Regions from separate parts of the Halobacillus sp. ACCC02827 genome, predicted to be linked through region 1. Evidence: riboswitches for the same ligand, from Rfam matches in the RefSeq annotation. Region 1 holds a riboswitch; each other region holds the start of a gene.
What was found. A riboswitch is a leader RNA that binds a small molecule or an ion and turns the genes downstream of it on or off. The one in region 1 is predicted to bind thiamine pyrophosphate.
Positions count from the first base shown of each region.

Region 2: it holds a riboswitch for thiamine pyrophosphate, as region 1 does, so the genes downstream of both, tenA (thiaminase II) here and QRD89_RS11085 (thiamine phosphate synthase) in region 1, are expected to answer to the same signal.
Region 3: it holds a riboswitch for thiamine pyrophosphate, as region 1 does, so the genes downstream of both, thiT (energy-coupled thiamine transporter ThiT) here and QRD89_RS11085 (thiamine phosphate synthase) in region 1, are expected to answer to the same signal.

Region 1 is NZ_CP128168.1:2,073,872-2,084,511, reverse strand. Features, by position in the region: gene QRD89_RS11115 (MBL fold metallo-hydrolase) at 1-518, shown strand, start outside; gene QRD89_RS11110 (nucleoside hydrolase) at 624-1,562, shown strand; gene QRD89_RS11105 (NupC/NupG family nucleoside CNT transporter) at 1,687-2,901, shown strand; gene QRD89_RS11100 (YhdT family protein) at 3,095-3,376, shown strand; gene panF (sodium/pantothenate symporter) at 3,373-4,839, shown strand; gene QRD89_RS11090 (LLM class flavin-dependent oxidoreductase) at 4,884-5,894, opposite strand; TPP riboswitch at 6,303-6,412, shown strand; gene QRD89_RS11085 (thiamine phosphate synthase) at 6,502-7,077, shown strand; gene thiO (glycine oxidase ThiO) at 7,074-8,195, shown strand; gene thiS (sulfur carrier protein ThiS) at 8,179-8,382, shown strand; gene QRD89_RS11070 (thiazole synthase) at 8,390-9,151, shown strand; gene QRD89_RS11065 (ThiF family adenylyltransferase) at 9,151-10,167, shown strand; gene QRD89_RS11060 (GNAT family N-acetyltransferase) at 10,218-10,640, shown strand, end outside.
Region 2 is NZ_CP128168.1:3,426,910-3,437,549, forward strand. Features, by position in the region: gene QRD89_RS18020 (SGNH/GDSL hydrolase family protein) at 1-85, opposite strand, end outside; gene QRD89_RS18025 (CAP domain-containing protein) at 147-815, opposite strand; gene QRD89_RS18030 (hypothetical protein) at 935-1,138, opposite strand; gene QRD89_RS18035 (aldo/keto reductase) at 1,276-2,178, shown strand; gene thiE (thiamine phosphate synthase) at 2,261-2,878, opposite strand; gene thiM (hydroxyethylthiazole kinase) at 2,875-3,636, opposite strand; gene thiD (bifunctional hydroxymethylpyrimidine kinase/phosphomethylpyrimidine kinase) at 3,633-4,439, opposite strand; gene tenA (thiaminase II) at 4,436-5,122, opposite strand; TPP riboswitch at 5,165-5,268, opposite strand; gene thiW (energy coupling factor transporter S component ThiW) at 5,274-5,762, opposite strand; TPP riboswitch at 5,849-5,959, opposite strand; gene QRD89_RS18065 (DUF3221 domain-containing protein) at 6,059-6,574, shown strand; gene QRD89_RS18070 (Fic/DOC family protein) at 6,602-7,144, opposite strand; gene QRD89_RS18075 (hypothetical protein) at 7,194-7,373, opposite strand; gene ku (non-homologous end joining protein Ku) at 7,473-8,309, opposite strand; gene ligD (DNA ligase D) at 8,421-10,154, shown strand; gene QRD89_RS18090 (fatty acid--CoA ligase) at 10,228-10,640, opposite strand, start outside.
Region 3 is NZ_CP128168.1:1,313,638-1,324,277, forward strand. Features, by position in the region: gene QRD89_RS06970 (DUF819 family protein) at 1-263, shown strand, start outside; gene QRD89_RS06975 (ArsR/SmtB family transcription factor) at 382-987, shown strand; gene QRD89_RS06980 (MFS transporter) at 1,072-2,316, shown strand; gene QRD89_RS06985 (SDR family oxidoreductase) at 2,512-3,420, shown strand; gene QRD89_RS06990 (alpha/beta hydrolase) at 3,374-4,111, shown strand; TPP riboswitch at 4,195-4,294, shown strand; gene thiT (energy-coupled thiamine transporter ThiT) at 4,384-4,953, shown strand; gene QRD89_RS07000 (phospholipase D family protein) at 5,129-6,571, shown strand; gene QRD89_RS07005 (hypothetical protein) at 6,655-7,119, shown strand; gene QRD89_RS07010 (GNAT family N-acetyltransferase) at 7,139-7,675, shown strand; gene QRD89_RS07015 (DUF4397 domain-containing protein) at 7,709-8,473, opposite strand; gene QRD89_RS07020 (DMT family transporter) at 8,552-9,502, opposite strand; gene QRD89_RS07025 (helix-turn-helix domain-containing protein) at 9,605-10,186, shown strand; gene QRD89_RS07030 (NUDIX hydrolase) at 10,193-10,640, shown strand, end outside.

The sequences.
Region 1 (10,640 bases):
AGATAGACGCGCTTGGCGGGGTGGGTGCGATCGCTTTATCTCACCCTCACTATTATTCCCGCCAATTAGACTGGGCAGAAGCGTTCAAGGCTCCGATTTACATTCATGCCGATGATGCTGACTGGGTGATGGAACCTGGTGATGCCATTCAATTATGGGAGGGCGAAGTGTACTCTTTACAGCCGGGAGTTACGCTTCACCGGCTGGGCGGTCATTTCAAAGGAGGAGCCGTTCTGCACTGGGAGCACGGATTGGAAGGGGACGGGGTCCTTCTTTCCGGCGACATCATTCAAGTCGTCCAAGATACAAACTGGGTCAGCTTCATGTACAGTTATCCTAATTTGATTCCTCTGCCTGCAGAGAAAGTGAGACATATGGTGGATAGAATCGAAGGAAAGAGGTTCACTCGTCTATATAACGCTTTTCATAAGACCGTAAGGAAAGACGCGGATGCAGTCGTACAACGGTCCGCTGATCGCTACATACAAGCGTTGGAAGGCGAACTTTTTTCCACTTAAACAGAGAATTCCGAGTCGTTTGACAATGGTTCGCTTTCCCTTCTGACCTTTGATAGAATAAGCAGGTAGGATGCAAATTTGTTGTAGAAGAAGGGGAGAGAGTCAATGGGAAAGCCTGTCTATTTGAATCATGACGGCGGCGTGGATGATTTGGTGTCGTTGTTTTTACTTTTACAGATGGAAGAAGTGGATCTTCTTGGAGTCGGAGTCATTCCGGCAGATTGTTACCTGGAACCAGCCGTTTATGCAAGCAGAAAAATCATCGGCCGATTTGGAAAAGGGAAAGAGGTCGAGGTTGCTGCTTCCAATTCACGCGGGAAAAATCCTTTTCCGAAGGATTGGCGGATGCACGCTTTTTACGTAGATGCCCTACCGTTATTAAACGAGTATCCGGATAGGCAGTCGGAGCCTGTGGGTGTCCCTGCTCATGAGCATTTGGTCGATAAGGTGACAGAGAGCAAAGAGCCGGTGACGCTCGTATTCATTGGACCGTTGACGGATCTTGCAAGAGCCTTACAGTTGTCTCCTGAAATCGAATCCAACATAGAAAGGTTAGTCTGGATGGGCGGGACGTTTCTAGAGGAAGGTAATGTGGAAGAACCGGAACATGATGGAACGGCGGAATGGAATGCTTACTGGGATCCGGAGGCGGCCGCCCGCGTTTGGGAAAGTTCCATTCCCATTGATTTAGTTGCGCTTGAAAGTACAAATATGGTTCCTCTGACGCCGGAAGTTCGACAGGATTGGGCTTCCAAACGAGAGGATATCGGTATCGACTTTCTGGGTCAATGCTATGCGATGGTTCCCCCGCTTGTCCACTTCCAGACGAATTCAACGTATTTCCTTTGGGACGTACTTACGACAGCGACCGTTGGAAAGCCTGATTTAGTCAAGAAGAAGGTTGTGAAAAGCATTGTCATCGAGTCCGGAGCCAGTCAGGGGAAAACAGAGATTGCGGAGGATGGAAGAGACGTCTCTCTCGTTTATGAAGTGGATCGTGATCAATTCTTCCATTACATAACAGACCTTGCCCGGCAAGGATAAACAAAGGCATGTTCCTATTGGAGCATGCTTTTTTCATTCCCCTCTTGGAAAACTACTTCTTCTAATGATATGATGGTATTTTTGCAAAAGGCACATACACACCATAGAAGGAGTGGGAAACATCATGAATCAAATCTTATGGGGAATCGGGGGCATGCTGACGGTAGTAGCATTAGCGGTGCTTCTGTCTACAAACAGACGCCTCATTAATTGGAGAACCGTCGGTGTCGGCATCTCCCTGCAGCTATTCTTCGCATTTCTTGTCTTTCAGACCAGTGGGGGCCGTGCGGTCCTTGACGCCATGTCCACTGGTATAAGCACGTTGATCGATTATACAACAGAAGGGATTTCCTTCCTCTACGGCCCGCTTATCGATCATGAGGGCATGGGAACGATGTTTGCTTTCCAAGTCCTTCCGACCGTCATTTTCTTCAGTTCTTTGATTGCTGTTCTTTACCACCTGGGGGTCATGCAAGTGGTCATTAAATGGATCGGCGGCATGCTCTCAAAGCTGCTTGGGACAACGAAAGTCGAAAGCATCAATGCAGCTGGAAATATCTTTGTCGGACAGACGGAAGCACCTTTGCTAATCCGTCCGTTCATCTCTTTTATGTCGAAGTCAGAGCTTTTTGCAGTCATGACCGGCGGGTTCACCTCCATCGCAGGCTCTACGCTTGTTGGATATACGCTGCTCGGAATTCGTGCTGATTATCTTTTGGCAGCCTCTTTCATGGCAGCACCAGCTGCATTGGTTCTCGCCAAAATCATCGTCCCCGAGACGGAGGACAGAGTAGAAACAGCAGAAATAGTGGAGCCGGAGGATGATGATTCAGCGAACGTTTTCGATGCGATTGCGAACGGTGCAACAGCAGGTTTAAAGCTTGTCTTGAATATAGGGGCTATCTTACTTTCCTTTATTGCTATCCTTGCGCTGATGAACGGGATCATCGGATATGTCGGCGGCTTTTTCGGTATTTCCATTACGATTGAGAAGCTTCTTGGCTATCTTTTTGCACCGATGGCATTCGTAATTGGGGTGCCTTGGGAGGAGGCGGTCCGTTCTGCAAGCTTCATCGGGCAGAAACTAGTCGCCAATGAATTTGTCGCATTCACCAGTCTCGGGGAAGTCAAGGAACAGTTGAGTGAGAAAGCAGAGATTGTAACGACGTTTGCGTTGACAGGGTTTGGCAGCCTTTCCGGAATCGGGGTACAGATAGGGGCCTTGGGCGGTCTCGCTCCGGACAGACGCAAAGATGTTGCGAGGCTGGGTCTCCGGGCTGTCGTGGCGGCGACTCTAGCTAACTTTCTATCAGCAAGCATAGCGGGTATGTTTCTATAAGGGGGAACGGTGGTAAGCTTCGTCGGGTGTCCCGTCGTATTCTTACCACGTTCATCTCCAGTTTGGTAATAGGAGGAAATGATAAGTAGATGGATGGACATAATCGTTTATATAAAATAAGCTATAAAAGGGTTTGTCCATACGATACATAACAAGGCTGGCCGTCTTTATGGTCAGAAAGGGGTAAGGGAAAGTGGAACAAAATCGAAACAAACAAGATGATCCGCGGTACCGTATTGCCAACCGTGAAGCATGGATTGGTATCGGCATCGTAGTTGTAAACTTCCTCCTGTGGTTCGGCTTCGCTTACGGGCTGGGGGCGGAACCGGTCGAAGATTATCAATATATATGGGGTCTGCCGGCGTGGTTCTTCTACAGCTGTATCGCTGTAACAGGATTTATATTCGTTGTCGTGATCTTTGCTGTGCGCTGCTTCTTTACAGAGGTGCCGCTGGATGAGGAGGGAGACCGATGAATTGGGAAGTCGTACTACCCCTCCTCGTTTTTCTCGCCGTCATATTCTTTATCGGCTTTTATGCATCGGCACGAATGAAGACCGCATCTGACTTCCTTCAAGAATACTTTCTTGGCAGTAGAGAACTGGGCGGTTTTATCCTCGCCATGACGATGACAGCAACTTATGGGAGTGCATCTAGTTTTGTAGGGGGCCCCGGAGTTGCCTATACGATGGGGCTGGGCTGGGTGCTGCTATCGATGTCCCAACTAGCCACCGGATATTTCGTGCTGAGCGTTTTAGGTAAGAAATTTGCCATCATGGCTCGTAAAATCCGTGCTGTTACCCTGATTGATTTTCTTAAGGAAAGGTATCGCAGCAAATGGGTCGTGCTGATTGCCGCATTCAGTATTATCGTTTTCTTATTTTCCGCAATGGCTGCCCAATGGGTTGGGGGAGCGCGTCTTATTGAAACGATGACCGGCCTTTCGTACACAACGGCACTGGCGCTGTTCGCCGTATCGGTGCTCATCTATGTCATTATCGGAGGGTTTCGTGCGGTCGCGATTACCGATACGGTTCAAGGAATTGTCATGTTCGTCGGTACCGTCATCATTTTAATCGGTACGATCGTCGCAGGAGGCGGCGTGGAAGCGATCATCAACGATCTGGCTCAGGAAAATCCTAACTTGATATCACCTTATGGAGCCGATGGATCCCTGACACCGGCGTATGTATCTTCTTTTTGGGTACTTGTCGGGATAGGGGTCATCGGTCTTCCGCAGGTTGCTGTCCGAGCAATGAGCTATAAGAGCTCAAAAGGGATGCATCGGGCGTTAATCATCGGCACCATCGTTGTCGGAGTCATTATGCTTGGCATGCACTTAACAGGAGTCTTTGCCCGCGCCGTTTTGCCTGGTATAGAAATAGGAGATACCGTTATGCCGAGAATAGCAATGGAAGTATTGCCGCCGTGGCTTGCAGGAATTGTGCTTGCCGCTCCAATGGCCGCGATCATGTCCACCGTTGATTCGCTGTTGCTGTTGGTTAGTTCTGCGGTCGTTAAAGACGTCTATATCAACTATATAAAGCCGGATGCTTCCGATTCTACAGTAAAGCGTATAAGTTTCGGAGTAACTGCCATGATCGGAATACTCGTCTTTGCTATGGCCATACAGCCGCCGGAATTATTAATATGGCTCAACTTATTCGCTTTCGGCGGGCTTGAAGCCGCGTTCATCTGGCCGGTCGTGCTCGGTTTGTATTGGAAAAAAGGAAACGCAAGCGGCGCACTTGCTTCTATGTTGACCGGCGTTGGCAGCTATATCATTATCTACAGTTTTTGGGATAACCCTTTTGGGATGCATACCGTCATTCTGCCTGTTCTTACGGCACTTGTCATCTATGTCCTGGTAAGTCTTTTGACAGGTGAACGCCATAGAAGGGTGCAGGAGGAAATTATAGAGAAGCTTTGGAAGGTATAGAAAGAAGCCACGATTATATAATAATCGTGGCTTTTTTCTATACATCAATGATTATTGGTTTCTTTCATGATCTCTGAGACGATTTCATAGGAACGAAGACGTGCTTCATGGTCATAGATCGGAGAGGTGATCATAATTTCGTCCGCTTGTGTTTCGGATTGGAATTTTTCCAGCTTCCGTTTAACGGTTTCTTTGCTCCCGATAATTGAAGCGCCAAGCTGTTGATGAAGGGCCATTTTCTCTTGAGACGTCCAAACTTGTTCTATATCATCTACAGGCGGCTGCAGCAGTTTTGTCGTGCCGCGCACGAGATTCAAGAACTGTTGCTGCAGTGAAGTCGCAAGCCTTGTCGCTTCTTCATCGGTATCCGCTGCAATCAAGTGAACGCCGAGCATGGCATAAGGTTGTTCCAGCTCACCAGATGGCTTGAAGCTTCCACGATAAAGATTCAGTGCTCCGTGTGTATTGTTCGGAGAGAAGTGACTTGCAAACGAGAACGGCAGCCCGAGCTGTCCTGCAAGCTGTGCGCTGAACCCGCTTGACCCGAGCAGCCAGATCGGCACGTCTGTTCCTTCTCCTGGGTAGGCATGGACCGGGTTATCCCCTCGGAAGTATCCCCTAAGTTCGTCTACCTGCTGTGGAAATTCATTTGGATCACTCTCCAAATGCCTCCGCATCGCTCTTGCCGTCATTTGATCCGTACCCGGAGCACGGCCAAGTCCAAGGTCGACTCGTCCCGGAAATAGTGTTTCCAGCGTTCCGAACTGCTCGGCGATAATCAGTGGTGCATGGTTTGGAAGCATCACACCCCCGGAACCAACGCGGATCTCAGACGTATGGTGAAGGACGTGACTGACAGCGAGAGCCGTAGCAGAACTTGCGATGGCGGGCATGTTATGATGTTCTGCCATCCAGTATCGGTTGTAACCGAGCTTTTCTGCGTGTTGGGCTAAGCTTATCGTATCTTCAAAAGCCTGTTTCGTAGACCTGCCTTCTTTTACACTGACAAGGTCAAGAACGGATATTTTTGTATCGGAAAAAGATGTATTCGTCATATCGTTTACCTTCTTTCTTTAGGAAAATCCTATAGCATATCTTAACAAGATTATTTCGTGTTTCAAAATGTTTTGTTTCTCTATTATTTACGGGACTAAAATACTGGTATATTATAACTAGATATGGGTGTTTTTTAAGACAGAGAAGATAAGGGGGACGAAGCATAATGAAAAATTTTTTGAACCGGTGGCTTGGCAGGAAACGTTGTGTGATATGTGGACGTAAACCAGTAGATCCATCGCGGTATTACAATGATGAAGGCAGGGCTGTCGTCGTTTGCCGGACGTGCGTTACCTATGCAGAACGGAGAGCATTCAGGAAAAGATGACGGAGTACCTTGCAAAAATATGGTAGACGAAATTTTCAATGTATTGTAGGATGAACACATGCATTACAAAATCAATAAGCACATGCACTAGGGGTGCCTTTAAGAAAAGGCTGAGATCGAAGTGATACTTCGGGACTCTTTGAACCTGAACTGGCTCAAACCAGCGGAGGAAAGTGGCGGCTATATCAAAACAATCACGCTGCACTCACGTGTACGTATGTTCAAGTATGCCACTTTCCTTCTGGAAAGTGGCATTTTTTATTGGGGGGAACAAAGCAATGAAGCTTTTAGCCGTTACAAAAGACGAGATGGATCCCGTCACCTTGAAGAGTATAATTCCAGCCATTGATCCGTATGTCGACACTGTCATTTACCGAGATAACTCAAAGTCTCTGGTGGATTATGAAGCTGCATTTAGAGACTTGATGGATGTCTCTGATAAGTGGACGGTTCACAAGCATAGTGGAATTGCAGATCGTACGGATCGAAGCGTCCATTATCCAGAGAGGTGTATGGATGATCTTAAGGTAGGAACAGGGAAGGTTAGAGGGGTTTCCGTTCACAGTTTGGAATCAGGCAGAACAGCACAAAGGGCAGGCGCGGACTATGTTCTCTTCGGTCATATATTTCAGTCGGACAGTAAGCGGAACGCGCCACCCAGGGGGATAAGCTCGTTGATGGAGCTTACCGGAGGGTTGGCTATTCCTGTTTTCGCTATCGGAGGGATTCAGCCACAGCATATATCTCTGTTGCGGAAGGCAGGAGCAGCAGGCGTGGCTGTGCAGTCGGGTATTTTCGACGCGGAGGATCCAATTTCGGCAGCAGAAAATTATCGGGAGGCGATTCTTTCATGAAGAACCATTGGGATACGGTAATCGTTGGTGGGGGCATCATCGGTCATTCTATTTCTTATCACCTTAGTAAGGCAGGGGCCGATGTGTGTGTGCTGGATAAAGGTACAGGTGGCAGACGAGCGACAGGGGCTGCTGCAGGGATGCTGGGGGTCCACACGGAAAACCGGACGCCGGGACTGTACCATGAATTTTGTGTCAAGAGCAGAGATATGTATAACGAATTGCAAACAGAATTGTACCAGTGTTCCGGAATCGACATTCAGCTGACTACAAACGGTATGCTCCAAATCGCTTTGGATGAGAGGGAGGCGAAAGAACTGCAGGAGAAGCAGCAATCTTTTCCCTCTCTCTCCTGGCTGGACGATCGAGAGATGAAAATCCGTCATCCGTGGGTTAAGTCCTCCGGGGCTTTATGGATGCGGGAGGACGGCAACGTAAAACCGGAAAAAGTGGCTGAAGCGTTCAAGCGAGGCGCACGGTCATTCGGAAGCACCGTTAAGGATGGGTGCTTCGTCATCCGCATACGGAAGAGCGGACAAGGATATGAGGTGACGACGAATGAAGGAGAGATCTTCGCAGAGCGTATCGTCGTCGCTGCCGGGGCAGACAGTGGACCATGGTTCAGGGAAACAGGCCTACCAAACCCGATGGTTCCAGTGAAAGGGGAATGCTTCTCTATTAAACCGAGGAACCTGTTGTTTCAGGAAACTTACTTCTCTCCTTCTTTTTATGTCGTACCGAAGAGGGACGGAAGCATCGTTATTGGAGCCACCTCCAGAGAAGGGGATGGCAGCGAATCGACTTCTGCCGGCGGAATTGCCGACTTGATGGATCAGGTGTTTCGCGTTTTCCCGGCGCTTAGAGAGGAGCCGCTTGAGAAGTGGTGGTCCGGAGTAAGGCCTGGTACGTCGGACGGGCGCCCGGTCATCGGAGAGCATCCACAAGAGAAAGGCATCTTCTTTGCAACGGGTCACTACCGGAACGGCATCCTTCTTGCTCCTGCAACAGGAAAACTGATTCAGAGCTTGTTTGAGAAAGGCACGTTTGCAAAGAAGTATGAGGGTTTGTTTTCACCGGCAAGATTTCAGATTGGAGGAGTCTATGAACATACACGTTAATGGGAAAGTGGTGGAATGTAGAGGAGAAGACAGCACCGTAGCTGATCTCCTGGAACAATTAGATATTCGGACACGTTTTTCTGTTGTGGAACTTAACCGGAAAATACTAAATAAAGAAGAATACGATAAAGAGCGTCTTCAAAGTCGGGACAGCGTGGAGATCGTTCATTTCGTAGGAGGAGGATGAAGGAAAAATGAAGATTAATAACGAGACATTCACATCGAGATTGATGCTAGGAACAGGAAAATATCCGTCGTTTGATGTGCAAAAAGAAGCGGTAGAGGCTTCTGGAACGGAAATACTTACTTTCGCTGTGCGGAGAATGAACATCTTTAATGAAGAGGAACCGAACCTCCTGGAGTCCATCGATTTAGAGAAGTATTCCCTGCTACCAAATACGGCCGGAGCGAAGACTGCAGAGGAAGCGGTTCGAATTGCCAGACTAGCGAAAGCATCCGGATTATGCGATATGATCAAGGTCGAGATAATCGGCTGTGATAAAACGCTGCTGCCGGATCCCTTTGAAACGATGAAAGCGTCGGTTCAATTGCTGGAGGAGGGTTTCACTGTGCTTGTTTATACTTCTGATGATGTCGTCCTTGCGAAACGGCTGGAGGAGGCCGGGGTGCATGCCATTATGCCGGGTGCTTCCCCTATCGGATCGGGGAAGGGTATTGTAAATCCATTGAATCTGCGTTTTATCATAGAACAGTCGGACATTCCTGTCATTGTTGATGCGGGAATCGGAAGTCCGAAAGATGCAGCCTGGGCGATGGAACTCGGTGCGGATGGTGTACTTCTTAACACGGCTGTAGCAGGAGCATGTGATCCAGTAAAGATGGCAGCAGCAATGAAGCTTGCCGTAGAAGGGGGGCGGTTTGGGTATGAAGCAGGCCGTGCGGAGGAACGGCAGTATGGTACGGCAAGCAGCCCGAAAGCAGGGATGATCCAGTGATAAATGATCGTTATTCAAGGCAGATGCGTTTTAAAGGAATCGGTGAGAATGGTCAGCATTCCCTGGCGAATAAACATGTGCTGATCATTGGAGCCGGGGCCCTGGGCTGCGCGGCTGCGGACATGCTTGCAAGGGCAGGGGTTGGAAAATTGACGATAGTTGATCGTGATTATGTAGAGTGGAGCAACCTCACAAGGCAGCACCTTTATACAGAGGATGACGTCCTGGCCGTACACGCCAAGGCCAAAGCAGCAGAACAGCGGTTGGCCAAAGTCAATTCTTGTATTAGCGTGGAAGGAATCGTCCAGGAGTTTCATAGTGGAAACGCAGAGAAACTTATGGAAGGTGTCGACTTGGTGATGGACGCTACAGACAATTTCCATACCCGTTTTCTTATTAATGATGTCTCTGCCAAACACAGCATCCCGTGGATTTATGGAGGGTGCGTGGAAGCAAGCGGAGGAGCAGCCTTTATCGATCCTGAGGAACCTCCCTGTCTCCAATGTTTGAAAGACTATATCGACACAGATGGAGGCTCGTGTGACTCATTAGGCATCATCGGTCCCGCGGTACAAATGACCGCCTCTTATCAAACGGTGTTGGCTCTACAATATCTGACCGGTAAAATACCGAATAGAGAATGGATTTATTTTAATGTGTGGGAAGGGGAGCACGCATCGATTTCTCTGGATGGTCTGTCCGATGAGGAATGTCCATCCTGTTCGGAGTCAGCCTCCTACCCTTACCTGATCCAACGCAAAAAGATGAAAACAGCCGTTCTCTGTGGGCGGGATACGGTTCAAGTCCGACCGATCCAGCCCCAAGACGGTATGTTTGAAAACCTGCGCAGAAGGTTGTCCACCCGCGTTTCCGATTGGAAAGCAAACAGCCATCTGATATCTTTTTCCGTCGATACTTACCGGTTTGTCCTGTTCAAGGATGGGAGAGCCCTTATTCACGGGGTGAAAGATGCAGAGAAGGCACAATTGCTTTATCATAAATATATTGAAACATGAAAAGAGGCACTGGAGGTGTCTCTTTTTTTAACCGAAAAGGAGGAGAAGCCATGGAAACTACTCGTACAATTCTCAGGCCGTATACTCAGGAGGATGAAGATTTTTTATTCCATATGTTAAAAGCACCGGAAATGGTGCGTTACATAGGAGACGGGAAACCGAAAGATCGAGATGGTACCCGCAGGTTTCTCCAATGGATAATGCGGGCGTATGCTGAGGATGAGCGTAATGGACTGATGATTATACTTCATAAAGATTCAGGACAACGAATAGGTCACGCCGGTTTGGTTCCACAGGTCGTCGAAGGACAACAGGAGATGGAAGTTGGTTACTGGATATGGCAAAAGCATTGGAGGAAGGGATATGCGACGGAAATTGCCGAAAGCCTCGTTCGACGGGGGAGGGAACGAAGGTTAAGTCGCTTGATAGCTCTCATTCATCATGAAAATCTACCATCTATATCCGTAGCAGAA
Region 2 (10,640 bases), 1.4 Mb from region 1:
CCATTCTTTTATCTTGAAAAGCTCCGGCGGTAAGCGGAAAGGACAAGACGAGAAACAGAGCAGTCAATATCGATATAACTTTCACCTTATACATCCCCTGTTCTTGAATTATGTAAGACAGGGCGCCCGCTAAGGCACCCGTCTGACTATTTCCGAATAAACATCTGTACCCATTGGTTTCCGTCTTCAGAAAATCCGACTCCTACATGGGTCATGTTCTTATCCATTATGTTCTTGCGGTGTCCGGGACTGTTCAACCATCCTTTGACAACCTCATCCGGTGTGCTTTGTCCTGCCGCTATGTTTTCAGAGGCCTTTCTATAATCGACCCCATACTCTTTCAACATTTCAAACGGACTTCCATACTTCGGTGATGTATGAGAGAAGTAATTGTTTTCTGCCATATCTTCGGATTTATCCTGGGCTACCTCTTCCACCTCGTTACTATTCTTCAAAGGCTGAAGTCCTTGTTTTTCTCTAGCTTCATTTGTAAGATCCAGGACCTTCTGTTGAAAATCCCCTTCTGGTGCGGCAGACTGATCCTGACCATCTTTTTGTTCAAATAAGTATGGATCCTGCGCTGTACCATTCGGGTTCATCCCTTCGAAAGGAATGTTCGCGTCAAAACGATTCTGTCCGTTCTCATACTGCCCGTAACTTCCGCGATCCTGCGTCCCACGGTCTGCAGGATCAAAACTGACCTCATTTAAATTATTCTGCTGTCTTTCCCTTGCAGATTGATCTGTTGTATTACAAGCCGCAAGCATGATGAGCATCATGACGGCAAATGCTGTGTACCATAAATGTTTAGGCATGTTTCTTTATCCTCCTCAGGAATTTCATCAGTTTTACTATGTACGCCCAATCAAAACTTATCCATGAGAAGATGTTCCATCCCAAATAAAAAAAGAGCGGAATTCCGCTCCCTTTTCCCTTACATATGACAATCCGGACAACAATGTTGACAGCCATTGACCTTATCAAATGTATTTCGCGCTTCCTCGAGTGCACTGCTGCACTCGCTATGTCCGCCTAAAGCAAGCAGGTTCTTCTCGAAAGGCATGAAATTACAACCTTCGACATGCACCTCATGTCCGCCGTCTGCCTGCTGATTCTGATTCGCAAAATATTGAGCCACTAATATCTCCTCCTTAGCCTCTTTGTACCCCGACAAGATGAATTGAAACCGGAAAGGAAGCGTTATCCACACTGTTTTAAATGCTTCATGGTAGGATATAGCATAGAACCAAAACCATAACGAGAGGCGGAACAAATATGCAACGCGTATCTATTACGGAAGACATGTCTTACTCAAGACTCATCCACGGCCTTTGGAGGCTGGCAGACTGGAAGCAGACGAAGGAAGAAACACTGGAGTTAATGGAATATAACCTTGATCTCGGCATCACAACTTTCGATCATGCAGATATTTACGGAAGTTACACGTGTGAGGCTTTATTCGGGGAAGCTTTGGCTCTAAAACCTTCTTTACGAGAAAAAATGGAGATCGTGACGAAATGCGGCATCGTCCTTCCTTCCAAAAACCGGCCTGAGCATAAATCACACCATTACAATACAAGCCGGGAGCATATACTCACCTCTGTGGATCATTCGTTGACCAACCTCCAAACCGATTATATCGACACTTTGCTTATTCACCGCCCGGATCCTTTCATGGACGGAGAGGAAGTGGCGGCCGCTTTCACTCAATTGAAAAAGGAAGGCAAAGTCCGGCATTTTGGTGTGTCCAATTTTAAAAATCACCAATGGACTATGCTTCAATCCTATTTGGATTTCCCATTAGTGACCAACCAACTGGAACTCTCCGCCATACAGCTTGAAAATTTCGAAGATGGTACGCTGAATGTATGCCAGGAGAAACGTACGGCACCAATGGCGTGGTCTCCTTTGGGCGGTGGAGATATTTTCCACTCCAATGACGAGAAAGCCGTGCGCCTGCGCGACAGCTTACATAGGGTGAAGGATGAAATCGGAGCGGATGGTATCGATCAAGTGCTTTATGCCTGGCTGCTGGCCCACCCGGCCTCGATTATGCCGATTATCGGTTCCGGCAAGAAGGAGCGGGTTCTCCAAGCTGTCCGCGCGCTCGATTACCAATTAAACCGCGATCAGTGGTTTGATATCCTGCAAAGTTCAATGGGGCATGACGTCCCGTAATGGATGTGTTAACGGCTTTAAGTGTTACACAGACTTTTAAAAAAAGGAGTTCCGGAAATGTTTGCCGGAACTCCTTTTGTTTTTATAATGACTGAACCGCTCGTTCAATGTCCGCGGCTTTCGTCACGGCCGATACGACAGCGACGCCGGCCGCCCCTGCCTCCATGACAAGATGCGCATTATGCTCATCAATGCCCCCGATACCGACGACTGGTAATTCGGGATGAGTCATCCGTATATCACGAATAAACTCCGGACCCGTAACTGGATTAGCATCACGCTTCGTGGAAGTAGGAAAAATCGGCCCGGCACCAACATAATCGACTAGATGAAGAGGGCTTTGTTCCAGGTGATTCCTATCGGACAAAGATAGGCCGATCACAGCGTCAGGGTATGCCGCCCGGATACTCTCTACATGAACATCTTCCTGCCCCACATGAATGGCCTCGGCATCTAAAACTTCGAACAGTCGGATGTCATCATTGACGACAAATAAGACGTTGTTTGCATCACATACCCGCTTCAAAGCACGCCCGAGTTCGACTTTATCTTTCCACTCCATAGAACCATCCCCCTTTTCCCGGAATTGAAAAGCCGTGATTCCGCCGGAGACAGCTTCAGACAGCGTTTCCAAAGGATCTTTTACACAGTCTTGGCTACCCATGACTAAATACTTCCGCAGACGATGGGAAAGTGTCATATTCCTTCCTCCAGATCCCGGCTGAGTGCATCAAGGAAATGCGGCAGGAATGTTCCAGGGCCCTGAACAGATGGGAGAGAAGCGGCCTGCTCCGCTGCACGACCGTAATGCTTCAACGCCGTTTCCAGTTTCTCGTACACTCCGCCATCGACGCTAAGAACAGCGGCGAGAATGGAACCCAGGAGACAGCCGGAACCGGTGACGCGGCCAAGCAGCGGATGACCGCTCTCGTTCCGACCGCTTTTTCCATCGGCACAAAAGCGGTCAACGGCACCTGTGCAGACGACCGCTGTTCGTAATGCTTCAGCAACCGCTTGAACAATTTCCCCGGTATTCCCTTCCCCGACAGAATCGACTCCCTTCGTCTCCACTTCTATATCAACCAGCCGAGCCAGCTCTCCTGCATTTCCTTTGATGACCGTCGGTTGAACCTCCTTTACGATGCGTTGAAATGCTTCATAACGATACTTGGTCGCCCCTACCCCGACGGGATCGAGAACGACAGGAATACCTTTCTCATTAGCGGCTCTTCCTGCCAAGATCATGGATTCCACCTGGTAATCATTCAATGTTCCGATATTCAACAACACCCCGTCTGCCAACATCGCTACGTCCGCCGCTTCCTGATGGGCGGCTGCCATGATTGGCGAAGACCCGAAAGCAAGCGCACCGTTCGCTGTGAAATGGACGACCACTTGGTTCGTGATGTGATGAATCAGCGGCCGCTTTTCTCTTACTTTTTCTATGATGGTGTTCATCCTTTCATCGTCTCCTTCCTGGTGGCAAAATGATTGGTGGGTCCGCTTCCTGCTCCCAGGTCAAAGGAGTAACGAATGGCTTCGGTAACAAAGTACTTACTTTTACGGACGGCTTCTTTCAACGTATCGCCCCGGCTTAAGTATGCCGTGATCGCAGCCGAATACGTACAACCGGTGCCATGGGTGTTATTCGTATCGATTCGCTCTGCTTCCAAAACGGTCATCTCGTTTCCATCATATAAATAATCGACCGCATGACCTCTCAGATGACCTCCTTTGACAAGTGCTGCACCAGCTCCATAAACCTCGACAAGTTCTTCCGCTGCCTTTTTCATAGCTTCTTCCGTCTCTATCGCCTTACCGGTCAAATACTCCGCTTCCGGTATGTTCGGTGTTACGAGCGTTGTTAAAGGAACAAGCTCTTTCCTGAGATAATCCCTCGCCTTTTCCTCAATTAAAGGATCGCCGCTCGTTGCTACCATCACAGGGTCCATGACGTATGCAGCCTCTGTTTCCTTCAGCCATTGTTTAAGGACCTCCATCATATCGATAGTTGCCACCATACCCGTTTTCAGTGCATCGATCGGCATATCGTCTGATACTGCATAGAGCTGCTGCTTCAGCATCGTGACCGGAAGATGATGAACCGCAGATACGCCGGTCGTATTCTGAGCGACTACCGAAGTGACGACGCTCATCCCATAACTTTGAAGCTCTTGAAACGTCTTTAAATCCGCCTGGATACCCGCACCGCCGCTTGGATCCGTTCCGGCGATGGTAAGAGCACACTTCACTCGGTTCATCGGTAAACCCCCTCAGCTACGGGCCATTCCTCGACGGTATAGGCCATTTCCCAGAAGGATAATTCCAGCTGGCAGCTCTTTCGGAAAGCTTCACGCATCTTATTCTTCTCCTCGTCTGAAGCTTGCTCTGCATAGGCATCAAGCTTCTCACAAAGCTGTCCTGTCAATCCGCCTATTTCTTCCTCTGCATAGAAATCGATCCAATCAAAGAACGGATGATTTTCGTCCGGTTGATAGGCTTTCGTTAGTTCTTTACCGATTTCGAGATATGTCCAGGGGCATGGAAGTAAGGCGGCAATAATTTCTCCAATACTGCCCATATGCGCATGGTAGAGCATATGTTTAATATAGTGGTCCGCTGTCGGTGGCAGCGGGTAACCCTGCAGTTCCTCATATTCTTTACCGATATATCGGCACAGGTTGTTATGGGGATGCACTTCACTGTGGAGCACAAAGTTGATCTGGTCATTGAAGAGCTCAATATCTTCTCTTTTTGGTGATTTGGAAACAGCAATGCCGTACACATGCATAAATGCATTCAAATATTCAAAGTCCGCTTTCACATAATGAGCGACAGCTTCTTTCGGAAGTTCTCCTTTTCCGAGACCTTCAACAAATGGATGGTGAAAAATAGCTTCAAACACGTCCTGATTTTCTTTTCTTAATTGAGTGGAGAATGACATAGTGGTGCCTCCCTGGGTTATTCGGAAGCTACTAGAGGATTGCAGAGGTCCAGACTACTTCCCTACGCTGGTACGAACCAGATCAGGTGTTGAGGGACAAAGGATAATCCTTATCTCAGCGATAATTCGCGCCCCTAGCAGTTTCCGTGTATTATGGTTGTAATAGAAGTTGTTCTGCTTTGATACGTGACAGCACAAACCAGCCGATGGCAGCTCCTGACAGACTGCTGATGAAGAAAGAAGGAACAAAGGCAAACGCTCCGGCCGCACTGCCCATGATGAATCCAGCCAGCGGAACGGCGAGTAATGCTCCAATGATTCCAGTTCCAATCACCTCGCCGACTACAGCTGTCCCTTTCCGTTTGTATATCCGATAAAACAAACCAGCAAATAATGCTCCGACCATTCCACCAGGAAAAGCCAACAGTGTTCCTAGCCCTAAAAGAAATCGCAGCAGGCCGATGCAGAAAGCAATGGCAGCAGCAGGCAGCGGTCCAAGCATCACAGCAGCCATGACATTTACCGCATGTTGGACAGGATATGCCTTCGCGATGCCTGCCGGAAACCAGAGCAGCTGTGCTCCGAATGTTCCAATGGCAACAAACAGTGCCATAATAGTCAATAAACGTGTACGGTTCAATACATTCCCCCCTTCCATAGGAAAATAAAAAAGCCAGGTCCTGGAGAGGACCTGACTCGGATCATAGACAGTCGATGAATAACTATTCGTTCGTCTGACTACTTCCCTCCGCTGGTATTAACCAGATCAGGTTTATAAGAGTCGAAAAGCTTTACGCTTTCCTCTCAGCCTGTAACAAGGCCCCCCTAGTAGTTGAATCGTACTATTTGCTTGGTTGAGTCTTATGATAACAAAGTTCGTATCTTCTGTCATGTGCAATATTCTGAATAATATCTGTATTCGAGAGGAGAATGACAATGAGAAACATCTGGACAATGATGGGGGCCGCTTGTTTGATTCTTTTGGCGGGGTGCAGTTCTGCACCAGCCGGCTCGGATTATGAGGAAACGGAAGCAGAGGCGCCTCCGGAGCAAGCAGAAATCAGCGGATATGTGATGGAACAGGAAGGATCCAGTATCCTTGTCGTCACTCCGACTACAGAGTCAGAAGAAAAAGGGCGGGCGATGTGGGTGTCTGAAGCTCCGGACAACGAATGGACAGGTAAATATGTAGATGTTTGGACAGACGGCCCCATTAAAGAAAGTTTTCCAGAACAGGCACCTGCCGATAAGGTTTCCGAAGTGGAGATGAGTGAAGTAGAAGGGGCCCGATTGACGACCTCCGAAGCCTTGGCTTCCGCTCTAACCGATGTAGAAGATGACAAAATTGTCGCCGTGGCGGAAATTCTATTTGATGAAGACGATGACCAGTGGCAGATTGTTCTTAAGGAAAACGAAGGACCGGAGAAGGAAGTGCTTGTAGAAGATGAATAAAAAGCCGGGGATTCCCCCGGCTTTTGCTCATTTGGCAAGTGGAACAAGCGACGCTTGGATAACCGAATAAAGACTGCTGATATCCTTGACTGAATCGATGCTCGCTTGAAAGACCTCCTCTTTCGGTACACAGGACCAATCCAGATGGTAGCCGGCTTCCAAGGCGATTGTGCGGATGAACTCACGCAAGCTCCGACCATTTCCTTCCCGAAACGGATGAAGGACGTTCAACTCCGCCATATAGTGAGCCAGTTTCCGTGCTAAGTCCTCTTTGTCCATCCCTGCCCACTCTTCCTTCATTAGAGAATCAAAGATCGGGACAGAAGCTTCCTGAATGAAGCGGGCCTGCGCAAAAGAAAACCCGTCCTTCGTGATATTCTCTGTCCTGATATTGCCCGCAAAAGGATAAAGATCGGAAAATAAACGGGCGTGAATACGTTGCAAATGTCTGAGGTCGAAGTCCCCTTTCACAGGCTTTTCCTGCAGTTCCGACAAACGCTGGGTGGCAAGGATCGCCTCCATATACTCCAGCTGCTTGTCGTCCATAAGGTCATAGTGATTAATCAGCACATCAGTCCCTGCATAACAATAGCGGGAGGATTCACCCCCATACCTGGAACTAGGCATGGCGGGACAATTCCAAAGCCCGCTTGACGAATTCTTTATGGGATATGGCTCCTGTAAGACACTTCTTAACTAATGATTCCTGCTTCTTATTCAAGCTGAACCCTTCAATAGCCATGGACGCTTTCGCAGAACGCATCAAATGCTCTGCCTGTTCTTCTGTCCGAACACTCATTCTTTCCCCTCCGAACCACATGTATCTACTATATATTATACTACAACGCCTCTTAATAATACAGTCAAAACGTTCGACAAACCCTTGTCACATAAGGGATTATGACGTCTTCTTCTTAGTGGAGGCAGTCGTTTTTCGTTTCGTTGTTTTTTTCTTCTTCGCGCCTTTGGTCCGCTCCAACGATTTCTCCAGAGCTTCCATCAAATCGGTGACATTGTCCGGTTTTTGTTTGTCTGCTGCCGTCGTAACCTCTTCGTTGTTCTTCTTCGCCTCAATCAAGTCCATCAACGCGGTTCGGTATTCGTCCGTATATTTTCCCGGATCAAATGTTTCGGTCAATTGATCGATCAATGTCACTGCGGTACTAAGCTCTTTCTTTCCTAAATCCGCCTCTGCCGGCACATTCGGGACATCCTGTACGTTTCTTACTTCGTCCGGGAAATGGATCGTTTCCATGAGCAATGTATTTTCATAAACACGAACAACCGCCAGCTGTTCCTTGGATCGAATAATAATTTTTGCTACACCTATTTTCCCCGTATCGGACAGAGCTTGGCGTAACAACCCGTACGCTTTCGATCCCCCTTCATTGGGCGATATAAAATAGCTTCGTTCAAAATAAATCGGATCGATTTCCTCCAACTTGACGAAGTCGAGGATTTCGACCGCCTTATCCTCCTGCTCCTTCTTCAGTTGTTCCAAATCCTCTTCATCCAGCACCACGAATTTGTTCTTGGCATATTCATAGGCTTTCACAATTTCTTCCTGGCTGATTTCCTCTTCACATACCGGACAGCGTTTTTTGTATTCCACCGGTGTCTTACATTCTTTGTGAAGCTGCCTTAGCTTAATATCCTTGTTCTCCGTCGCTGCATGAAGCTTGATCGGAATATTGACGAGACCGAAGCTGATGGTTCCTTTCCACATCGTATGCATAGTTCTCGACTCCTTTTTCTCCTAGCATTCACGACAGGTCGGTAAAATATGTTCGCCGGCTGTGGGTAAACTAAGCAGCATATAAAAAAGGAGCGGGTGTCTTTGAAACCGATGCTATTGACTGCTGCAGAAGATTTGCCGACCGGACCGGATTGGATTTATGAAGTGAAGTATGACGGCTTCCGCTGTCTCCTCCATGCTTCGGAGGACGGGATAAAGCTATGGAGTAGAAACGGCAAGGACTTGAGTGGCCGCTTCCCGGAGATATGCGGATTTGTTCCCCCAGCCGACTCGCTCCCCTTCACGATTGACGGGGAACTCGTCATCCGTAACACACGGTGGCAGACAAACTTCTCTCGCTTGCAGACGAGAGGACGGTTAAAGAAGGAAGCTGTAATAGCCAGGGCCGCCCGGGAAAGGCCGTGTACATTTGTCGCATTTGATCATTTGACGGGGGGGAAACAGAGATTGGAAGAACGAAAGCGAAGCCTGTACGCTCTCGTTCAAACCATCCAGCATCCTCACATCGTGCTTTCAGAAGTACACACCAGCCTAGAAAAGATAAAAGCATTAGTATTGCTTCACAGGGCGGAAGGGATTGTCGCAAAACACAAGAAGAGCTTGTACAGCGAAGGGGAGCGGTCCAAGCAATGGTTGAAATGGAAGAACTTCCGCAGCGTTTCCGGCTGTCTGACAGCCTATGATCCGGCCAACGGCTACTATGACGTCACTCTCAAGGAGGAGACGTTGGGAAAGTTCAAAAATGGGCTGTCTGTCGAAGAAGCAGAAACACTTCAGATGTTTTTTAAAAGTAACGGAGAAAATCAGGCCGGGAAATGGCATGTAACTCCAAGCGTCTGCGCGGATATCCATTGCCTTGATGCAGCGGATGGGGAAATGCGCGAACCTACTTTTCACCGATTCCGCTTTGATCTGACACCGGAGAACTGCACAAAAGAGAAGATGGAGTGGGACCTTTCCCTCTATCCTGAAGAAGTACCTGTCACGAACTCGGATAAACAGCTGTGGAAGAACGTCAGTAAGAAACAATACTTTCAATATATCCGTCATATCGCACCTTACATGCTGCCATTCTTAGCGGAGAAGAAATTGACAGTAATCCGCTGTCCGGACGGGATTACTGCTGAGTCATTCTATCAAAAGCAAGCCCCGGATCATGCTCCGGACTATTTAGACACATGGGAAGAAAAAGACGGAAGCCGGATCCTTTGCAATAATCTCCCCTCGCTCCTTTGGCTTGCCAATCAAGGAGCAGTGGAGTTCCATATCCCTTTTGACAAAACAGATGCATCCTTACCCGATGAAATTGTCTTCGACCTGGATCCCCCAAGCCGGGAACACTTTTCACTTGCGATTACCGCTGCACAGTGGATGAAGCAGATGCTGGATGAAATCGGAGTCATCAGCTTCATCAAAACGTCTGGTAACAAAGGGATGCAGATTCATATCCCTATTCAAGCAGGCGACTTCAGCTATGAGGAAACGCGGAACCTTACCGAAGCTGTGGCGGAAACACTCGTACAAAAATGCCCGGACCTGTTCACAGTCGAACGCCTGAAGAAAAAACGAGGAGAGAAGCTGTATCTGGATTATGTCCAGCATGCAGAAGGGAAAACAATCGTTGCCCCCTATTCCGCTCGCCGTACCGATGAAGCCACGGTTGCCTGTCCGTTATTTTGGGAAGAGGTAAAAGAAGGACTGCGACCGGAATCCTTCACGATTAAGAACGTCCTGGCCCGACTCGAAGAGAAAGGCTGTCCGTTTCTCCAATATGAAGAGGCACGGAAGCGGCAGCCGGTCAAACAGTTGAAGCGACTCTTATGATTTTGTCGAAACATTTCCCGGGAAATGACAACAAAAAAGCGGTGCTCCCTGCGCATGAGAGCACCGCTTTCCCTTATTCCAACATAGCTGTCCGTTCTTCTCTTAATTTAAATTTCTGCAGTTTACCACTGGCGTTCCTCGGCAATTCTTCCATAAATACATATCGTCTCGGCCGCTTAAAGCGGGCCAGCCTTCCGCCTGAGGTGCAGAAAGCATCCAACTCTTCGGAGGACACCGGGTCCCCCTTACGGACAATGAAGGCGACCACCCGCTCTCCCCACATCTCATCCGGCTCCCCAACAACCGCCGCATCGAGCACACCAGGATGATCAAAGAGCACATCCTCTACTTCTCTCGAGTAGATGTTCTCTCCACCGGATAGAATCATATCTTTCACTCTGTCCCTTACCCACAGATATCCTTCTTCATCAAAGGAGCCGATATCACCGGTGTGATACCACCCTTTGTATAAGACTTCTTCCGTTT
Region 3 (10,640 bases), 760 kb from region 1:
TTATCCTGATGGGAATCGTTTGGCTCGCCATCCACGTGCTGTGTATTTTCCTTGCGGCCCGCTTATTGAAGGCGCCGCTCTTCTTTGTCGCCGTCGGTTCACAGGGGAATATCGGAGGGACAAGCTCTGCACCGATCGTCGCATCGGTCTTCCAGCCTGCGCTTGCCCCTGTCGGCCTGCTGATGGGGATCCTTGGTAACGTCGTCGGAACCTATGCTGCTCTGCTCTGTGGTCAGCTCGCACGTATGATTGCCGGAGGTTGATAGAAAAGCCGCTTTCCTTTTGATGAAGGAAAGCGGCTTTTCTTATTGACAATTCCTTCTTTGTGGTTGATACTACAGTTAAATAAATTTTACCGAGTAAAAAGGAGTGAACGGTCTAGTGGAGGACATAAAAATACTAACAACCCACGACCAGCTGAAGGCGATGGCGGATCCGTTCCGGTCGGACCTGCTTCTGCGTCTGATGGGGAAGGCGCAGACCGGTCAGCAGCTTTCTGAAATCTATCAGCTCTCAAGAGCCCGCATCCATTATCATTTGAAAGAGTTGGAGAAGAACGGGCTCTTGGAAATTGCTAGAACGGAAGAAAAGAACGGGATTGTCCAGAAGTTCTATCAAACGGTAGCCCGCGGGTTTGTACCGGATGCCGAACTGCTGCCAAACGCAGAGGTGTCGGGTCCAATCCGGCAGATGATGCTCGCCATGCTCGATCATTCCAAACAGCGGGTTTTATCTGTGCCGGAGGAGTCGCTGGAGAATGATTCCCTGTCTAAAAAACCGGAAGACTGGAAATACCGATCCGCCGCTTATGAAATTCATGCAAAGGAGGAGGACTTTCTGGCCTGGCAGCAGAAATTCTCCGACTTAATGGAAGAACTTGCATCGATTCAACGTACGGAACCGACAGAAGATGCGAAGCTGTATTATTTTCACATGCTCGGTTTGCAGATAGAGGAAAGTCGGTTTGGGAAAAAGGGAGAGACATGAAGTGGGGGTGGAGGTCTCTTTTTTTGTGCAACAGTAAAATAATTTTTACCGTCGGCCTGCGCCGGCATCCGAGGAGGAGATGTTATGGAAAGCGCAAAGTCATATGAGGAGAAAAGAGGGGTTTCGTTATGGAAGTCAAGATCCTTTCTCCTATTGTCCTTTACAACGGTTGTTTCCAGTTTAAGCCTGTCGATGTTTATGTTTCTTCAGTCGTGGTACATCGTAGAGTCGTTACATATGGCAGCGGCTCTCGGCATGGTGTTGATTTCCTTGACGACGGTGCGGATGGTTTCCATGATTGTCGGTGGAGTGGTCGCGGACCGCTGCAGTCAAACGAAGGTCATGGCGGCATCGGACTTAACGATGGCTGTCTTCCTCTTTACCTTATCGATTTGTTTTCTTACCCTTCAGGAGGTTCCTGTTTGGATCATGGCGGTCCACGCAGGCCTGTTCGGAGCCTGCGGCGGAATGTTCGAGCCGGCAAGAGATGCGCTGCTTCCGAAAGTGACAGGGAAGGATCAGCTGACGCGCGCAAACTCCGTTATTCAGGGAACGATCCAGATTGCTACGTTCACCGGACCACTCCTTGCCGGTGTCCTGATCCATTCGCTTTCCTACAGCTTCGTCCTTCTGATCATCGTCCTGTTTCTTATCTTATCCGGTGTCGGAATTCTATTTGTGAAAAAGCAGGGAAAGGATGCGCAGGAAGGGGAGCGTTCCCCGTTCTATGCCCAATTGGCGGAGGGCTTCCGTTACACGTGGCAGTCCAGACTGCTGCGGTCGCTGTTCATCATTACGATCATCGTCAACTTTTTCATCTCCGGCCCTTTGATGATGGGGCTGCCGATCTTCGTGGAGGGAGTCCTGAAAGGAAGTGCCCTCGATTTCAGTCTCGTCCAAGGTGGACTGACGTTCGGGATGATTCTCGGAGCAGTCCTGATCGGTTTTCTCAACATCCGGCGGAGACGGGGAGCGTATGCGCTGTACTTGATCGCTCTCGAAGGAGCCGGTATGTTTATCTTCAGCCGGACAGATACGCTTGTTCTATCCGTGCTCATTATCGTTCTTATCGGCATGATCATTACGGCCGTCAATATTCCGCTCCTATCCCTCGTTCAATCGTCTGCAGAAGAAAGCAAGGTGGGGAGGGTGATGAGTCTGATACGGACCGGGTCGCTTGGGTTGATTCCGCTCTCGTACGCGGTCACCTCTCTGTTTCTCGGCTGGGGAATTCCGATTCAAACGTTGATGGCATGGAGCGCGCTGCCCCTTCTCGTGAGTGTTTTCGTTTTATATGTGACTTATCCTGTCCTGCGCTCCGCCGATTAAGCGGGGCCTTTTCTTTTTGCCTGCCGTGATATGCGGGAGAACAGGGGAAAGTACGGGAGAGAAAGGGAAGAACTTATTTTATAAGATCAATCCCGTCAGAGAAACCATTGTGTTTTTGTACAGAGGGCATTAGAGGAAAACAAGTGTTTGATATCGAACGTTATAAGGAATGAGGAAGCAGAGAGGAGAAATGACATGAATCCAACCGTATTGATTACCGGAGCATCGAGTGGGTTCGGCTATTTGACGGCGGTCAAATGTGCGGAAAAAGGGTTTTCGGTAATCGCGACAATGAGGAACATGGAAAAAGCGGAAGTATTCGAGGACGCAGCGATTTCCAATCACGTGAGGAGCCGGATCACGGTTTGGAAGCTCGACGTGACCGATGATGCTTCCATCGCTGCATTTAAAGAAAAGCTGAACGATTTGGAAGCAGTCGACGTTCTCGTCAACAATGCTGGTTTTGCAATCGGCGGCTTTCTCGAGCAGATACCGCTGGAAGCGTACAGACGTCAGTTCGAGACGAATGTGTTCGGGGTCATCGCCGTCACCCAGGCAGTTCTGCCGCTCATGCGGAAGCAGAAGCGTGGCAAGATTATCAATGTGAGCAGCGTCAGCGGTTTGATCGGATTCCCGGGGTTATCGGCATACGTGTCATCGAAACATGCGCTCGAAGGGCTTACAGAAAGCCTCCGCTTCGAGGTCCAGCCATTCGGCATCGATGTTGCTCTTGTAGAGCCGGGCTCGTACCAAACGAATATATGGTCAGCCGGAATGGAACTCCCGGACGCTGTCCATGACCCTGATTCTCCCTATGCTGATTACATAAAAGGACTATGGAATGCGTTGAATGGAGACAGCCGCGAAAATCCGTCGGATGTAGCTGCATTGATGACCGAGTTGGTCGAGCAGGACAGAATACGGAAGCTGCGCTTTCCAATCGGAGCGAAAGTGAAGTTCAACGTATTTCTGAAACGGGTCATGCCTTGGAGAATATTGGAGAAAGCAGTGCTGACGACGGTTTTAGGAAAAGGAAAAACGAACAGGAGGAAACGAAATGACCGCAGTGATGAGTGGGGCAGAAGAGATACGGTTCGAGGGTAATGAGGTAGGGATCCTGGTATCCCATGGATTTACAGGAACGACGCAAAGTATGAGGCCGCTGGCAGAAGCATATGGCCGCGCCGGGTATACCGTCGTCTGTCCGAGACTGAAGGGGCACGGGACCACGCCGGAGGACATGGAGTCCACGAGTCATGAAGACTGGATTCAATCGGTCATGGAAGCCTTTGACTGGCTGGAAGCGCGTTGTGAAAAAATCTTCGTCGTCGGCTTGTCGATGGGAGGGACGCTTGCTTTATATGTGGCAGGGAAGAAGAAGGTCGCCGGCGTCATCCCGATCAATGCAGCAATCGATATCCCGGTGCTTGAGAACAGCTCGAGCACAGAGGAGCGCTTTCTTGAAGCGATTGGATCGGATATTAAAGATCCGGAAAGTGACGAGCTCGGCTATGATCGGACACCGGTAAAATCGATTAAAGAGCTGTCGATGCTCATGGGGAAGACCAGGGATCTATTAAGCAGCATTCATTGTCCGATCGTCGTTTTCGTTTCAAGGGAGGATCATGTCGTGCCCCCGAACAATTCCGAGGTAATCTTTGAAACGGTTTTTTCCGAGCATAAAGAAATTATTCATTTGGATGACAGCTATCACGTCGCAACGCTCGACCATGATAAAGACTTGATCATCGAGCGCAGTCTGGAGTTTTTCCAGACGTACACAAATACGAAATAGCATTCCCCGGGAAATAAAAGGCCTTTGTAATTTCGGGTGGTTTCGACTATAATAGAAGACAAATCAAGAAAAGTAAACGGTATAAAGCCTTCAAGGGGAGCCTCCGGCTGAGAGTGGACGCTGTGTCCAGACCCTTCGAACCTGTCAGTTAGCACTGGCGCAGGGATGGCGGCTTTTTTGATGGTGCAATGCTCAACAAGGGACTCCTCCATCAGGAAGCTTCCCTTTTTGGCATTGCTTTTTTTGTGTTCAATTATTGGGGGTAGATAACGATGAGAAATCGTCGTGTATTATTTCTTGTCGAAGTAGCTATATTCTCTGCTTTGGCACTGCTTTTGGACATCATTCCATTTCTTTCATTCAAATTGTGGGCACAGGGTGGTTCTGTGTCGCTCGCGATGGTTCCTGTCTTCATCATCGCTTTCCGTTGGGGAATCAAAGGCGGAGTCGCCACCGGGCTGCTGCTCGGGGCCTATCAAATCTTAACCGGTGCTTACATCATGACACCTCTTCAGACGTTTCTTGATTACTTCGTAGCTTTCGGTGTCATCGGACTTGCAGGTGTCGCGGCAAAGCCGGTATGGAACGCGGTACGGAAACAAAACAAAAAAGCGATCGTCGGCTGGATCATTGTCGGCTGCTTTGTCGGGAGTCTCCTGCGTTTCTTCGGACATTTTCTCGCAGGGATCGTCTTTTACGGGGAGTTCGCGCCGGAAGGACAGCCGGTCTGGCTGTATTCGCTCGTCTATAACGGGGGGTATATGCTGCCTGCATTCGTATTGAGCAGTATCGTCCTCATCATTCTTTTTCTGCAGCGTCCGAAGCTGCTCACACAAGAATAATACAAGGTTCCCATCCCGCTCCTAGGAATCCTAAACCACTAAAAGCATCGTGCTCCGGCACGATGCTTTTCTATTTTTTATAGGGAGGGAGACCCTATTTTATAGCATATGGGTTTCATGCTTCCTGTAGAAGTGTATATACCATTGCACTGGTTACATAAAAGGAGGGCTGGAAATGAAGAAGCTTTTTAGAAAGAAGCGGTTTTGGTTGATTGTCATTCTTATATTTATCGTACTCGTTTTCATGATCGCTTATCATACATCGTGGAAGAAGCTTCCTGAGGGCATCTCCTATGAAGGGGACGTGCACGAACTATCGGGCGTGGAGTTTTTTCGGGATCTCACGTATGAAGATGAAGAAGGTAATACGGTTCACGACGCGGAGATATTCGATGAAATAAACGCCATGATTGATGAGGCGGAGGATTTCATTGTTGCAGATATGTTTTTATTTAACGGCTACACAGATGGAAAAAGAGATTTTCCGCCACTGTCGGAAAACCTGGTGGATGCCATTCTCGCCCAAAAGGAAAAGCATCCTGACTTGAAGGTCGTTTTCATCACCGATCCAATCAATACGGTTTACGGGTCTTATGAGTCGGAATCGATCAAGCGGCTGAGGGATGGGGGTGTCGATGTCGTGCTGACGGACCTGAACGAGCTCCGTGATTCCAACCCGCTCTACTCCAGCGTCTGGAGGCTTACGGCTTCATGGATGGGGACAGGCGACGGCGGCTGGATCAGCAACCCGCTCGCAAAAGATGCACCCGGTGTCACTCTGCGCTCGTATTTGAAGCTGATGAATATTAAAGCGAATCACAGGAAGCTCGTTGTGACGGAAGATGCGGCAATCGTATCGACGGCCAACCCGCATGACGCGAGCGGTTACCATGAGAATGTGGCGTTCAAGATGACAGGCCCGATCATCCGGGACATTCTCGAAGCCGAGGAGGCAGTTGTCCGTTATTCCGGCGACGCTGATTTCCCGGATTACAAGAACAGGAAATGGGAAAAACAGGATGGTCCAGTGAAGACCAAGTTCGTCACGGAAGGAAAGACGTACCAGGCAATTTTGGAAGAACTTAAGGATGTTGGAAAAGGAGATACGATCTGGCTCGGCATGTATTACCTTGCGGACAGAAAGATCATTGACCTGATTGACAAAGCAGCAGACCGGGGGGCGGAAGCGAACATCATCATGGACCCGAACAAGCAGTCATTTGGACATGAGAAGACGGGGATTCCTAATTTACCCGTAGCCGCAGAGATGCAGCGGCTCGGGAATAAGAACATCCATCTCCGCTGGTATGATGTGAATATCGAACAATTCCATACGAAGATGCTTTATTTAGATAAAGAAGAGGAAGACGTCATCATTGCCGGCTCCGCCAACTATACGAGACGGAACCTGGCAGACTTGAACCTGGAAGCGAACGTCGTGATGAAAGGAAGCGGAGAAGAGCCTGTTTTTCAGGAGGTCGACGGCTACTTCACCAAGCTTTGGAATAACGAAGACGGTCATTTCACAGCGGATTATGAGGAATATACGGATAAGCTGACGTTTATTCGCTATGCCACGTATTACCTGCAGAAATGGACGTGGTTTACGACCTATTGATAGACTACCTCCGGATGATGAGCGTCCGGGGGTTTTTCTGTGTCGGGAACGTTTTATGCTACGATAGAAGGAGGGGGGATGTTATGAAAGCAACCGGCATCGTCATCGAGATCATCGCTGTTGCATCCGTATTCCTGTTGAGTCAAGTCCTGATGTATGGCGTAGATACGGTTCCTCTAGGGATGGATATGGGAGAAGACGGTAAGACAGTCACTCGTCAAGATTGGATGTGGGAGAAAAAGGAAGTTGTTGAGGTTCAAGCGCTCTCCAGTGAGCAGGAAGTCGCTGTTCTTGCCATGGATCAACGCCTCCACAATTTTTTTGCCTGGATCATCAGTCTTCCTCTTTTTCTAGTCATCGGGGCAGGGTCCCGTATTTTCTCAAAAAGGTATGGAACGCGTGCTCTTCTTTCACCGAAGTGGCAGGGAGTGTTGGATGTCGTCGCGATCGCCTTCATCCTCGCCCTATGCATATATGTGGGTTTGGAGTACAAGGAGCTTCTTGAAGAGGCGGATGCTTTATGGCAGCAGCTGAAAAGAGCTGCATAATAGAAGAGGAGTGGTAAGGATGAAATTGGAATTCCGAAAGATCACCGCCTTCGACGAGACAATGGTCGCGGCATACAACCGTTGGGAGAACGATCGAACAATCAGTGCACTTGCAAGACCTCATAAAAATCAAGCGTCTTTCGAGAAGGAACGTCTGCAGACGGTGGATACGCTGACGAAGCGCCTGGAGGACCATGAAATGTATGCCATCATGCTGGACGGGGTCCTTGTCGGTGAAATGAACTTCATGATCGATCCGGAACATCTCTTTAGGAAAGAGAAGGGCTCCGGCTGGATCGGGATCACCATCGGTGAAGCCGGCGCCCGGGGGAAAGGTATCGGCGCTAAAGCGATTTTATTTATGGAGGAGGAAATGAAGAAGATGGGCTTGAATCGGGTCGAGCTCGGAGTTTTTGAATTCAACGAGTCTGCGCACAGACTATACAGCAGACTCGGTTACAAGGAGATAGCCAGAGAAGAAGGATTCACCTACTATGACGGGAGGATGTGGGCGGATATCCGTATGGAGAAGCCTCTTTCGCCGACAGCCCAATAAAAAAATCCCGGGACGGCCCGGGATTTGGCGGTATTATGGCTGAAGGAACATCGCTTCAAGGGCTGGGTCGCCCCCGGCGAAACCTAAGGCAACAGCTGTATATGCTTCATTCGGCTTAAACGTCGCTTGAGGGATTTCAAGGACGACCTGATTCGTACCGGCGACCCGGACTTCCAGGTCGGCCGTCGTCGGCGGCAGGGTCATGTAACGGGTCGCTTTACCGAATGGAACGTTCCGGAAGAGGACGTCCCCGCCTTTGACGGCGACGTCGACGGCCGGAGCGTTCGGTGATAAATGCCACACCCTCACCTTGCTGCTTCCGGAAGAGACACTGCTGCTGTCTACTACCGGTATCAGCTGAAGGTTATTCACAGCTCCTGCTGCGGCTACGGTATAGCGGTTGCCTCCGTCGACGCTCACCTGCTGGGACAAGACCGGACTGCTTGTATCTCCGGCTGCATAGATGTCAATCTTATAAGTGCCTGCTGGAACGGTCAAATAATTGCTCTGCTGTTTATAAGAGATACCTCCAAGAACCTTTTGTCCGTTTACATAGACGTCGACGGCCGGTGCGTCCGGTGAGGCGTGCAGCACCCGCACCATCGCATTCATCCCCGTGTTTCCTCCGGATCCACCCGGTCCCATTTCACTGCGCTCGCTCATGATGAGCCGCTGCATGCACTCCAGGTGTCTCTGGTAATAGTACACATGCAGCCTGGGGTCGATATATTTGTAGTAATTCGCCATCAGATCATACTTCATCGCCTGCCACGCAAGCTGATCCCTGCCATCATTCATGTTCATCATCCCCTCCCAGGAAAAAATCTCTAACACAAGCCTATGCGTGCTTTCCTGGAAAGAGACCAACCATTCTGTTTACTCGGCTTTGGACAACGCTTGGACGGGAGAGGCCTGCTTGTTCAGGAAACTCATGAACAGCGTATGGATGACGATCCCGATCATAATCAGACAGACGCCGAGAAGAGCAAGGCCGCTCGGCAGCGGACTGGAAAGCAGCCACGCTTCCCCGACAATGACGAACAGGATCTGCGTCGACTGTGTCGCTTCCACAGCAGCCAGCTTCCCCTGGTGATGCTGGACGCGGTTCGTTGCAAAAAAGAACAGGGTTGTGGCAATGATTCCGGAGGAAACCGCAACAATCAGCGACTGTACGACCTGGCCGGGACTCGGTGCGCCTGCTTGAACGCCGGCAATGGCACTTAATACAAGCCAGAACGGCAGACTGGCAAGCGTCATCCCGAAAATGCGCTGGAACGTATCCAGCCTGTCGCCACAAACGGCCATCATTTTTCTGTTACCAAGCGGGTAAGCGAAGCAGGCGACAAGCACAGGAAGTACTCCGACGACCCATTCAAGAAATGTCGTGTCGGCGGCCTTTTCGAATTGTATCAAGAACACGCCGAAGAGGATGATGGAAGAGATCGCGAGTGCCCGCCACTGCATGACACCCTTGCCTTTCACAATCAAGGGAGCGATAAGGATGCCTGCGACGATCGTCATCTGCCACGTTCCGGCGACAAGCCAACCAGGTCCGTAAGCAGCGGCATAGGTAAGCGGTGCATAGAAAAGTACAAATCCGACAAAGCTCCATGTAAGCCATTGCAGGGGGGCCTGCTTCATTTCAGAAAACACTTGTAGGAGATTTCTTCTACCGAGTACAATAAAGAATAAGAACGGAATCATGAACAGGAATCGGAGGGAAGCACTCCACATCCAGCTGCCCCCGTCCAGTTCCATCGAACGGTTCAAAATGAATGTGACAGCGAAAAACATCGAGGAAATGATGCCAAGTAACAGCTCTTTCATAACAATAGGACTCCCTTTTGGTATATTATAGTTTTGTTTAGGTTTATTATAATATACTTAATACCTGGGATTTCGGCAACATAAAAATAGGAGAAGAATGCTATGGACTATAATCAACATTGGGAAAACCCGGAAACATTCGCCAAACATGTCGGAAAGAAACTGCGGAATATCCGCAAAGAGAAGGAAATGTCGTTAAACGACCTGGCGGAAAAGACGCAGGTCAGCAAACTGACCCTCGGCAAGATCGAACGCGGGGAGGCGAACCCTTCTCTCACGATCATTTGGAAAATCGCAAATGGACTCGCCATCCCGATCACGGCGCTGGTCGCTGACAGTAAAGAGGTCGTCATTTCAAGAAAGCAGGAGGGCCGTAAAGTATTGAGCGCAGATGAATCGCTGACGCTCGAACCGATGTTTACGAACTCCGGCTACGGTTCGTTGGAGACGCATCGTGCTTTTCTGAAACCGGACAGCTTTTACACTGCGGAAGCCCATCAACCCGGTGTGATCGAGTTCGTGACGGTCATGGAAGGGGCGGCGGAAGTCGTGGTAGGAGAGGAAGTCTATCCGCTTAACGTCCACGACTCGATCAAGTTTCACGCTGACCAGCCGCACGGATATCGGAACAGGGGAAAAGAAGAAGCGGTGCTTCATTTTGTCATGATTTATACGAAAGCATGAAGGGAGATGGCTCCAGTCGAACTTTGGGATATCTATGATCAAAAGCGCCGGAAGACAGGGCAAACGGTGGAACGCGGCCGGCCGATGGCTGTCGGGGAGTATCACATAGTTGTGCATGTCTGGATTAAAAACAGCAGGGGAGAAGTGTTTGTGACGAAGCGTGCCCCGGAGAAGCATTTCGGCGGGTACTGGGAAGGAACGGGTGGATCGGTGACTGCAGGGGAAGACAGTTATACAGGAGCGCTTCGGGAAGTAAAGGAAGAAATCGGTATCGATCTGCAGGATGCATCCGGTTCGTTGGAGAAATCTGTATGCAGAGCGGAGTTTCAAGATTTCATGGATGTCTGGGTTTTTCAGCACGATTTTAAGGAAGAAGCGGTTGTCTTGCAGCAAGGCGAAGTTAGTGAGGGCAGGTGGGTGACACGGCAGGAGCTGGAAGCGATGGTCGGGGAGA